3 regions of the Streptomyces sp. NPDC088400 genome follow, and region 1 is predicted to be linked to each of the others. Evidence: riboswitches for the same ligand, from Rfam matches in the RefSeq annotation. Region 1 holds a riboswitch; each other region holds the start of a gene.
The links. Region 1 has a riboswitch for thiamine pyrophosphate ahead of thiC (phosphomethylpyrimidine synthase ThiC). Riboswitches for the same ligand answer to the same signal wherever they lie in the genome.

Region 1 (3,472 bases):
TCGGCTACAGCCGCCCGAACTACTCCAGCCCCGGCGAAGGCTCCACCGCCGGCCGGCGCCCGACCTTCTCCAGCCCGGACTTCACCAGCCCCGACTTCGGCGGACCGGAGCACAAGCCGGAATAGCCCCGGCCCGTGCTCCGATCCGTAGAGCCCCGTACTCGGATCCGTAGCGACCCGTGCTCCGATCCGTGGCGTCCCGCGCCCTGCGGCCCTGGAGGAGCCCGGAGGCAGGAGGAGCCCCGCCTGAGCGACTCAGTCCCCCGCGGAGGGGCTCCAGGCGGCTCCCAGCCCGTGCTGCGGCGCCCGCTGCCGGGCTCTCAGTCCGCCAGCGGCAGATAGACCCGGTTACCGGCCGCGGCGAACTCCTGGGACTTCTCCGCCATTCCGGCCTCGATCTCCGCCGCGTCCGCCGCCTCACCGTCGGAGACCCCGGCTGCCCCCATGTCGCCGCCGTGCCGGCGCCTGATGTCCTGAGAGATCTTCATCGAACAGAACTTGGGCCCGCACATCGAGCAGAAGTGCGCGGTCTTCGCCGGTTCGGCCGGCAGGGTCTCGTCGTGGAACTCCCGCGCTGTGTCCGGGTCGAGAGCCAGATTGAACTGGTCTTCCCAGCGGAACTCGAACCGCGCGTCCGAGAGCGCGTCGTCCCAGTCCTGTGCCCCCGGGTGCCCCTTGGCGAGGTCCGCCGCATGGGCCGCGATCTTGTAGGTGATGACACCCGTCTTGACGTCGTCGCGGTCCGGCAGGCCGAGGTGTTCCTTGGGGGTGACGTAGCAGAGCATCGCCGTGCCCCACCACGCGATCATCGCTGCCCCGATGCCGGAGGTGATGTGGTCGTACGCCGGAGCCACATCCGTGGTCAGCGGGCCGAGCGTGTAGAACGGTGCCTCCTCGCAGATCTCCTGCTGAAGGTCGATGTTCTCCTTGATCTTGTGCATCGGGACATGTCCCGGGCCTTCGATCATCGTCTGTACGCCCAGCCGCTTGGCGGTCGAGTTCAACTCCCCCAGCGTGCGCAGCTCGGCGAACTGCGCCTCGTCGTTGGCGTCCGCGATGGAGCCCGGCCGCAGGCCGTCCCCCAGGGAGTACGTCACGTCGTACGCCGCGAGGATCTCGCACAGCTCTTCGAAGTTCTCGTACAGGAACGACTCCTTGTGGTGCGCGAGGCACCACGCGGCCATGATCGAGCCGCCGCGCGAGACGATGCCGGTCTTACGGCGGGCCGTCAGCGGCACGTACCGCAGCAGTACACCGGCATGGACCGTCATGTAGTCGACGCCCTGCTCGGCCTGCTCGATGACCGTGTCCTTGTAGATGTCCCAGGTCAGCTCCTCGGCCTTGCCGTCGACCTTCTCGAGCGCCTGGTAGAGCGGCACGGTACCGATGGGCACGGGGGAGTTGCGCAGCACCCACTCGCGGGTGGTGTGGATATTGCGGCCGGTGGAGAGGTCCATGACCGTGTCGGCTCCCCAGCGGGTCGCCCACGTCATCTTCTCCACCTCCTCCTCGATGGAGGACGTCACGGCCGAGTTGCCGATATTGGCGTTGACCTTCACCAGGAATCGCTTGCCGATGATCATCGGCTCGATCTCCGGGTGATTGACGTTGGCCGGCAGTACGGCACGGCCTGCGGCGATCTCCTCGCGGACGACCTCCGGGGACACGTTCTCCCGGATGGCGACGTACTCCATCTCGGAGGTGATCTCCCCGCGGCGGGCATACGTGAGCTGGGTCACCGCCTGCCCGCTCCGGCCCCGGCGCGGCCGGCGCTGCCGGCCGGGAAAGACGGCGTCGAGACCCCGCAGATCGGTCGCTCCGCTCCGGAGAAGCCCCTCGCGCGGCGACGTGTGCTTGAGCCCGTCGTCCTCCGGGCGGGCCGGTCGGCCCGCGTATTCCTCGGTGTCCCCGCGCCCGATGATCCAGTTCTCCCGCAGCGGCTCGAGGCCGTGGCGTACATCGGTGTCGACAGTGGGGTCGGTGTACGGACCGGACGTGTCGTACAGCGTCACGTCCTTGCCGTTGGTGAGGTGCACTTGGCGGACCGGCACATGAAGATCCGGGCGCGAACCCTCGATGTATCCCTTGTGCCAGCCGATGGGCCGTCCGGCCTCGCTCGGAGTCTCCGAGCCGGAGGCAGGCGTGTGTGCGTCCTGATGGGTCATGAGACCTACTCCCTACGCCGGCATTACCCGGTAACAGGTTCAGCGGTCGGCGCAGCGCAGGAGTCCAGGAGATGCTCCCGGGCCTACACAGTCAGCGCCCTCTCAGCCCGGTGCTCCGAGCTCCCGCGTGTGCAAAGGTGCCCCCACGCTAGCGTCAGTTCCGGCGTGCTGAACAGAGGGGGCCTTCTTTGCTGAGCTTTCTTGCGATGATCGGTCGGTGACCCCACCACAGCAGTCCCACGAACCGCATGGCCATTCGCACAGCCATGGACCCGCCGCCCCGGTCTCCCAGCACCTTCGCAAAGTCATCGCGGCGATCCTGATTCCTTTCGCGGTCGCCGTGGTGGTCGGGCTCGCCGTGCTCTGGCCGGGGGGTGCGCCGTCGCACGAGCGCACCGGTGTCGGCTTCGACCGGCAGACGGAGCAGGGACGGGTGGTGCAGCTGGAACAGGTCGACTGCAAGGACGTGAATGCGTCCCAGGTGCCGTCGACCGGTGACACCTCGACGCCTCAGGGACGTGAGGCACAGCAGGCGGAGACCGGGAAGTGCAAGAAGGCGACGATCGAGGTCACGACCGGCAAGGACAAGGGGCGGACCTTCCTCGAGGTCGTCCAGCCGGACGCGCCTCGGCAGTTTCACGTGAAACAAGGCGTTGTGGTGGCCTACGCCCCCGACGCTCCCCGTGATCTTCAGTACTCCGTGACTGACGTGAACCGTAAGTTGCCCATGGCCCTGCTGGCCGGGATCTTCGCGCTCGCGGTGGTCGTGGTGGGACGGATGCGCGGTGTCATGGCGCTCGTCGCACTCGCCGTCTCGTTCGCGGTGCTGACCCTGTTCATCCTGCCCGCGATTCTGCAAGGCTCGAATCCGCTGATCGTGGCGGTGGTCGGGGCCAGCGCGATCATGCTGATCGCGCTCTATATGTGCCACGGTCTGACGGCTCGTACCTCCGTCGCGGTTCTCGGCACACTGATCTCGCTGCTGCTGATCGGGCTGCTGGGGTCGCTCTTCATCGGCTGGGCGAGTCTGAGCGGCAACACCGATGACAACACCGGTCTGATCCATGGCCTCTATCCCGAGATCGACATGAGCGGCCTGCTGCTGGCAGGAGTCATCATCGGCTCGCTCGGCGTCCTCGACGACGTGACGGTGACGCAGACATCGGCGGTCTGGGAGCTGCGCCAGGCGGACCCGTCGATGGGCTCGCGCGCTCTGTACCGGGCAGCCATCCGGATCGGCCGGGACCACATCGCCTCAGTGGTCAATACGCTCGTCCTCGCCTACGCGGGTGCGGCGCTGCCACTGTT
Region 2 (3,472 bases), on a different contig from region 1:
CCATCAGCACCGGTTCCTGCGCCCGGGTGACCGCCGACGCCAGCATCACCGCCGCGCAGCCGAGCTCCATCGCGAGCGCCGCGTCCGACGCGGTGCCCGCGCCCGCGTCGAGGATCACCGGGACGCGCGCGTGCTCGACGATCAGCTGGAAGTTGTGCGGGTTGCGGATGCCGAGCCCGGAGCCGATGGGCGAGCCCAGCGGCATGATCGCGGCGCAGCCGACGTCCTCCAGTTTTCGGGCGAGTACCGGATCGTCGTTGGTGTAGGGCAGCACGGTGAAGCCGTCGTCGACCAGGGTCTCCGCCGCGTCGAGCAGCTCGATCGGGTCGGGGAGCAGGGTGCGTTCGTCGGCGACGACCTCTAGTTTCACCCAGTCCGTGCCGAGCGCTTCGCGCGCGAGGCGGGCGGTGAGGACCGCCTCTCCGGCGGTGTAGCAGCCGGCGGTGTTGGGCAGGGCGCGGATGCCCAGAGAGTCGAGTACGGACAGGACGGAGCCCTGGACCGTGGGGTCCAGGCGGCGCATCGCGACCGTGGTGAGTTCGGTGCCGGAGGCGATCAGGGACCGTTCCAGTACGTCGAGGCTGGGCGCCCCGCCCGTCCCCATGATCAGCCGTGAGGTGAAGGTGGTGGAACCGATGGTGAGCTGGTCGTCGGCCATGGGGCTCAGCCTCCCTGGACGGCGGTGAGGACTTCCACGCGGTCGCCGTCGCCGAGCCGCGTGCCGGACCACCGGGTGCGCGGGATCACCGTCTCGTTGACGGCGGCGGCGACGCCCGAGGGCGCGGGGGTGAGGGTCGCGACCACGAGGTCCAGCGTGGTGGCCGCGGCCAGTTCGCGTGGTTCGCCGTTCACGTAGACGTTCACGGAGGCGTTGGCGTTGACGTTGGCGTTGACGTTGGTACCGGTCATGAGGGCTGCTCCTGATGTACGGAGACGGAGGCTGCGGAGGCGGAGGCTGCGGAGTAGGAGTCGGGGGAGAAGCGGCGGGGCGTGAACGGCCGGGCCTCTTCCGGCAGTTCGCCCGTGGTCAGAGCGTCGGCCATCGCGTCGCCGGTGACGGGCGTGAGGAGGACCCCGTTACGGAAGTGGCCGGTGGCCAGGTGCAGTCCCGGCAGCGTGGTGGGCCCGAGCAGCGGCGCGTTGTCCGGCGACCCGGGGCGCAGTCCGGCGAGGGTCTCGGTGAGCGGCAGCTCGGTGATGCCGGGGACCAGTTCGTGGGCGTCGCGCAGCAGCTCGTACACCCCGCCCGCGGTGACCGTGGTGTCCCAGCCGAGGTCCTCGCTGGTGGCGCCGATGACCAGCTCGCCGTTCGCGCGCGGTACGAGGTAGATGTGGCTGCCGCGCACCACCGCCCGTACCGTCCGGGACAGGAAGGGCGCGTACGGGCCGGGGACGGTCAGCCGCAGGACCTGGCCCTTGACGGGCCGTACCGGCGGCGTGATGTTGTCCGGTACGCCCGCGAGCCTGCCGCTGAGGCTGCCGCCCGCCAGTACCACCTGGTCGGCGGTGAGCGTACGGCCGTCGGAGAGTACGGCGCCGGCGGCCCGGTCCCGTACGACGGAGAGGCGGTCGGCCCAGGCGCGGTGGAAGATCACCCCGGCCCGCTCGCAGGCCGTCAGCAGGGCCGCTGCCAGCCGGCGCGGGTCGATCTGGTGGTCGCCGTCCACCCGCAGGCCCCCGCGCACGCCCGGCGCGAGCATCGGTTCCAGGCGCCGGCACTCACGGCCCGTGAGCCACTCCGAGGCCAGCCCCGAGCGCTGCTGGAAGGCGTGCAGCTCGCGCAGCTGGGCGCGGTCGTCGGTGTCGAGGGCGACGGCCAGGGTGCCGCAGGCGCGATAGCCGGTGTCCTGGCCGCCGGCTTCCTCCAGCTCCGCGACAAAGCGCGGGTAACGCTCGGCGGAGGCGAGATTGAGCCCGAGCAATGCCTGTTCGCCGTAGTGGAGTTCGGTGACGGCGGCGAGCATGCCGGCCGCGACCCACGCGGCCCCGCCACCGGGCTCGGGGTCCACGACGGCGGTACGCAATCCGCGCTGCGCCGCCCGCCAGGCGGTGACCAGGCCGATGATCCCGCCGCCGATGACGAGCACGTCGGAACCCGTGTCCGTACCGCCCGTACCGGTGGTGCTCGTACGGGGTTCTCGACCGGGCGTATGAGCTGTATGAGATGACTGCATGGGCGTCCAGCCCCTCCCTTCGCCGGCATGACCCGGATCAGGTTCGTACGGTCGGAGGCTGCCTCGGCCTCCCTCTCAGCCCGGTGCGCCCGGACTCCCGCGAGGTAGTGTCGACGGCCAGACTAACGCCCTGTTCCCGGGCGCAGTAGGGGAGTGTTCGCGTGGGCCCGTTCGCCGGGCGGACTCGTTCCCCCGGCCCCCGGGGGGCTCCGTCGACGCCGGTCTCGCCCGCTGCCGCGCCGGGCTGGACGAGAGGCTCCTTTCCTGACGGATCATCAGCTGTCTAAGGTGATCGGGTGAGCGAGCAGCGGATGTGGACGGATCAGGGTCAGAGCCAGGATCAGCAGGGGCAGGGGCAGGGGCAGGGGCAGGGGCGGACGGAACAGCCGCGCGTGGTCATCGTCGGCGCGGGCATGGCCGGCGTACAGACCGCGGTGGCCCTGCGGGAGAAGGGCTACGGCGGCCCGGTCACCCTGATCGGTGCCGAACCCCACCCGCCCTACGACCGGCCGCCGCTCTCCAAGGCGGTGCTGCTCGGACAGACGGCCGGTTCGGCCTTCGACATCGACTTCGAGGGGCTCGCCGTCGACCTGCGGCTCGGGCTGGAGGTGACCGGGCTGCGGGCGTCCGCGAGGGAACTCGACACCCCCGTCGGCCCCGTTCCGTACGACATCCTGGTCATCGCCACCGGCGCGGAGCCGGTGCCGCTGCCCGGCACCGAGGGCGTCTCCCACGTCCACCTGCTGCGCACGCTGGACGACGCGGAACGGCTGCGCCCGATCCTGGAGCAGCGGCAGGAGATCGTGGTCGTCGGCGCGGGGTGGATCGGCGCCGAGTTCGCGACGGCCGCCCGTACGGCGGGCTGTGTCGTGACGGTGGTCGAGGCGGCGGACGCGCCGTTCGCGGGCGCCCTGCCCGCCGAGGTCGCCGCGCCCATGGCCGACTGGTACGCGGAGAGCGGGGCGGAACTGCTGACGCACGCGCGTGTGGCGGGCGTCGAACCCGGCACGGTCGTCCTCGCGGACGGCCGGCAGCTGCCCGCCGACGCGGTGGTCGTCGGCATCGGGGCACGGCCGGCGACAGGCTGGCTCACCGGCTCGGGCGTCGCCCTCGGTCCGGACGGCTCGGTCACGGCGGACGAGCGGCTGCGGACCTCACTGCCCGAGGTGTACGCGGTGGGCGACTGTGCCTCCTTCCCGTCCGCCCGCTACGGCGAGCGGCTGCTCGTACACCATTGGGACAACGCGCTTCAGGGGCCGCGTACGGTCGCCGCCCAGGTCATCGGCGAGACCGAGCAG
Region 3 (3,472 bases), on a different contig from region 1:
ACGTCGAGGATGTCGGGACGGCTCAGTACGTCCCCGGCGCGGCCGAGTTGCCAGACGCCGCCGGCCCTGAGCCCGCGGCCGACGATCGCGGTCACGGGGTACGCGAAGAAGACCGCGAAGAAGGCGACGGGCACGGCCATGAGGGCGAGCCGCAGCACGTTCCCGCGCCCGGCCCGCCCTGGCCGCCCCGGCCGCCCGACCGGCGCCTTGGCGTCGGCTACTTCACGACGAGTGAGGTCCACGACTGGATCCACTGCTCACGGTTGGCGGCGATCCTGTCGGGCGCCACGGTCTCCGGCTTGTCGACGGTCGCGCCGAACGTGGTGAACAGCTCGGGCAGCGGGACGTCCTTGACCACCGGGTTCACGAACATGTTCAGCGGCATGTCCGCCTGGAACTTCTTACTGATCAGGAAGTCCAGCAGGGCCTTGCCGCCGGCCTCGTTCTTCGCGCCGTCCAGCAGCCCGGCGAACTCGGTCTGCCGGAAGCAGGTGCCGGTCGAGACTCCGGTCGGGGCCTCCTTCGGCCGTGGCTTCGCGTAGAGCACCTCGACCGGGGGGCTGGAGGCGTACGAGACGACGAGCGGCCGGTCCGCCTTGGCCTTCCTGCCGCCCGCGGAGCCGGAGAAGTTCTCGTTGTAGGCCTGCTCCCAGCTGTCGACGACCTGGACGCCGTTGGCCTTCAGCTTCTTCCAGTACGCCTGCCAGCCGTCGTCGCCGTACCGCGCGACCGTACCGAGGAGGAAACCGAGGCCCGGCGAGGACGTCGCGGCGTTCTCGGTGACGAGCAGGTTCTTGTACTGGGGCTTGACCAGGTCGTCGAAGGACCGGGGCGGCGCGAGCTTCTTGTCCGCGAAGTACTTCTTGTCGTAGTTGACGCAGAGGTCGCCGGTGTCGATCGGGGTGACCCGGTGCTTGTCCTTGTCGAGCTGCGCACCGGCCTCGACCTGGTCGAGTCCCTTCGCCCGGTACGGCGTGAAGAGACCGTTGTCGAGGGCGCGCGAGAGCAGGGTGTTGTCGACGCCGAAGAAGACATCGCCCTGCGGCGAACCCTTGGTCAGGATCTCCTTGTTGAGCGCCGCGCCGGCGTCGCCGCTCTTCAGCACCGTGACCTTGTAGCCGGTCTGCTGGGTGAACGCCTTCAGTACGGAAGGGGAGGCCGCGAACGAGTCATGGCTGACGAGGGTGACGGTCCTGGACCCGGAACCGCTGTCGTCGGACGCCCCGGAACCGCCGCAGGCGGCGAGCGTCGGGACACCGAGGACGGCGGCGACCGCGCCGACCGCCATCCGTCTGATGCTGGTGGTGCTCACTGATTTCCTCCTGGGATATCCAGGAGAAGACGCGGCCCTGCCCGGGTCCGTACGGAACGGGCCGCGGGCAGGGCGCAACAGCTTGAGTGATGACCGAACTTCCTACCCAGAATGACCTGGGCAAGGTTCAGAGGGTCTGCGGCCGCTGCCCGCTCTCACGGACATGTGCCGCACTCTCAGCGCTGTGGCGCTCCCCTGTCGGAAATATGTAATGCGTTCGAACCCAGAGTACATGGAGGGCCTTTTTCGGCCTCGCCACCTTCAGCGTCTCGAACTTCGGTCCCTCAGCGCTCGGACGCCGCCAGCTGTCCGCACGCTCCGTCGATCTCCTGGCCGCGGGTGTCCCGTACGGTCACCGGCACGCCGTGCGCCGCGATCGCGTCGACGAACGCCTTCTCGTCCTCGGGCCGCGAGGCCGTCCACTTCGAGCCGGGCGTCGGGTTGAGCGGGATCAGATTGACGTGCACCCGCTTGCCCTTGAGCAGTCGGCCCAGCCGGTCGCCGCGCCAGGCCTGGTCGTTGATGTCCCGGATCAGGGCGTACTCGATGGAGACCCGGCGGCCGGACTTCTCCGCGTACTCCCAGGCGGCGTCCAGCACTTCGCGGACCTTCCAGCGCGTGTTGACCGGGACGAGCGTGTCGCGCAGCTCGTCGTCGGGCGCGTGCAGGGAGACCGCGAGCCGGCACTTGAAGCCCTCGTCCGCGAAGCGCAGCATCGCCGGCACCAGACCGACCGTCGAGACGGTGATCCCGCGCTGCGAGAGGCCCAGGCCGTCGGGCTCGGGGTCGGTGAGCCGGCGGATCGCCCCGACCACCCGGTTGTAGTTGGCGAGCGGCTCGCCCATGCCCATGAAGACGATGTTGGACAGCCGGGAAGGACCGCCCGGGACCTCTCCGTCGCGCAGGGCGCGCATGCTGTCGACGATCTGGTGCACGATCTCGGCGGTGGACAGATTACGGTCCAGACCGGCCTGTCCGGTGGCGCAGAACGGGCAGTTCATCCCGCAGCCCGCCTGGGACGAGATACACATCGTGACCCGGTCCGGATAGCGCATCAGCACGGACTCGACGAGGGTCCCGTCGTGCAGCCGCCAGAGCGTCTTACGGGTGGCGTCGTCGTCGCAGGAGATGTGCCGTACCACCGACATCAGGTCGGGCAGCAGCTCCGTCGCCAGCTTCTGGCGTGCGGCGGCCGGGATGTCGGTCCACTGCTCGGGGTCGTGTGCGTAGCGCGCGAAGTAGTGCTGTGACAGCTGCTTGGCGCGGAACGCCTTCTCGCCGATCGCGGCGACGGCCTCGCGGCGTTCGGTGGGCGTGAGGTCGGCGAGATGCCGCGGGGGCTTCTTGGCTCCGCGGGGCGCGACGAAAGTGAGTTCTCCGGGTACAGGCATGGTCCGTCCAGTGTCGCAGACCCCGCGCAGTGACCAGCTTGGCAGTGGATCCGTAGGGTCGTCAGCGGTCGTCAGTGGTCATCGTCGGCCCCGCCCGGACGGCCCGCGGACGGCCCGGCCGGCATCGCCGCTCAGGGCGAATGAGCTGCGGATCACTCCGCGATCAGGTCCCGGATCGCCTGTTCCGGCCAATGGCCGGCGGCCCCCCGCGACGCGGCGACGTAGGCCGCCACGACCTCCGCGTCCCAGGCCCCCGCCTCAAGCAAGCCGGAGGCGAGGAAACGCACGTAGGCGCGAGAGGGAGGAACCGAGGCCACGTCGTCCACCCCCCAAGGGGCGGTGAAGGTGAGGACGGGCAGCCCGTCCATCTGCCCCGCACACACGAGCGTCTCGTACCGTCCGGTCCCCAGCCTTGCGACGCCCGATGTGAGCACCTCGCTGAGATCGAGGTCCTCACCCGGGCTCCTGTACATCTCCTGAGCCGCGATGTCCGCGAACTGCGCCGACGAGACAAGGTGGGCGCGGGCATAGACCCGCCCGTCCGGTTCTGGGTCGTAGAAGGCTCGCCCGCCGCCCCAGACCGGCGACTCCGTGGCGAAGTAGAGGGCGCCCCTCAGCTCCACAGGAACGGACCGACTGGGCATGCGCCGGTCCCGGCACCCCGGGTATGTCCTGCCGGCGCCGGACGGCCGGCCACCCTTGATGTAGCAGGCAAGCCGGTCAAGGTGCGTGTTGGAGCCGTATGAGGTGTACCAGACGCGCTGCGGCG

Region 2: linked by a shared signal. The riboswitch ahead of thiO (glycine oxidase ThiO) and the one ahead of thiC (phosphomethylpyrimidine synthase ThiC) in region 1 are both predicted to bind thiamine pyrophosphate.
Region 3: linked by a shared signal. The riboswitch ahead of ACIQD6_RS30925 (thiamine ABC transporter substrate binding subunit) and the one ahead of thiC (phosphomethylpyrimidine synthase ThiC) in region 1 are both predicted to bind thiamine pyrophosphate.

What each region holds. Positions count from the first base shown of each region.
Region 1 is NZ_JBIVMZ010000005.1:345,386-348,857, reverse strand. It holds gene ACIQD6_RS15675 (hypothetical protein) at 1-125, shown strand, start outside; gene thiC (phosphomethylpyrimidine synthase ThiC) at 320-2,164, opposite strand; TPP riboswitch at 2,157-2,301, opposite strand; gene ACIQD6_RS15665 (YibE/F family protein) at 2,382-3,472, shown strand, end outside.
Region 2 is NZ_JBIVMZ010000004.1:566,582-570,053, forward strand. It holds gene ACIQD6_RS13815 (thiazole synthase) at 1-658, opposite strand, end outside; gene thiS (sulfur carrier protein ThiS) at 664-864, opposite strand; gene thiO (glycine oxidase ThiO) at 906-2,174, opposite strand; TPP riboswitch at 2,172-2,285, opposite strand; gene ACIQD6_RS13830 (NAD(P)/FAD-dependent oxidoreductase) at 2,486-3,472, shown strand, end outside.
Region 3 is NZ_JBIVMZ010000015.1:198,108-201,579, reverse strand. It holds gene ACIQD6_RS30930 (ABC transporter permease) at 1-140, opposite strand, end outside; gene ACIQD6_RS30925 (thiamine ABC transporter substrate binding subunit) at 218-1,288, opposite strand; TPP riboswitch at 1,394-1,519, opposite strand; gene rlmN (23S rRNA (adenine(2503)-C(2))-methyltransferase RlmN) at 1,597-2,703, opposite strand; gene ACIQD6_RS30915 (histone deacetylase) at 2,856-3,347, opposite strand.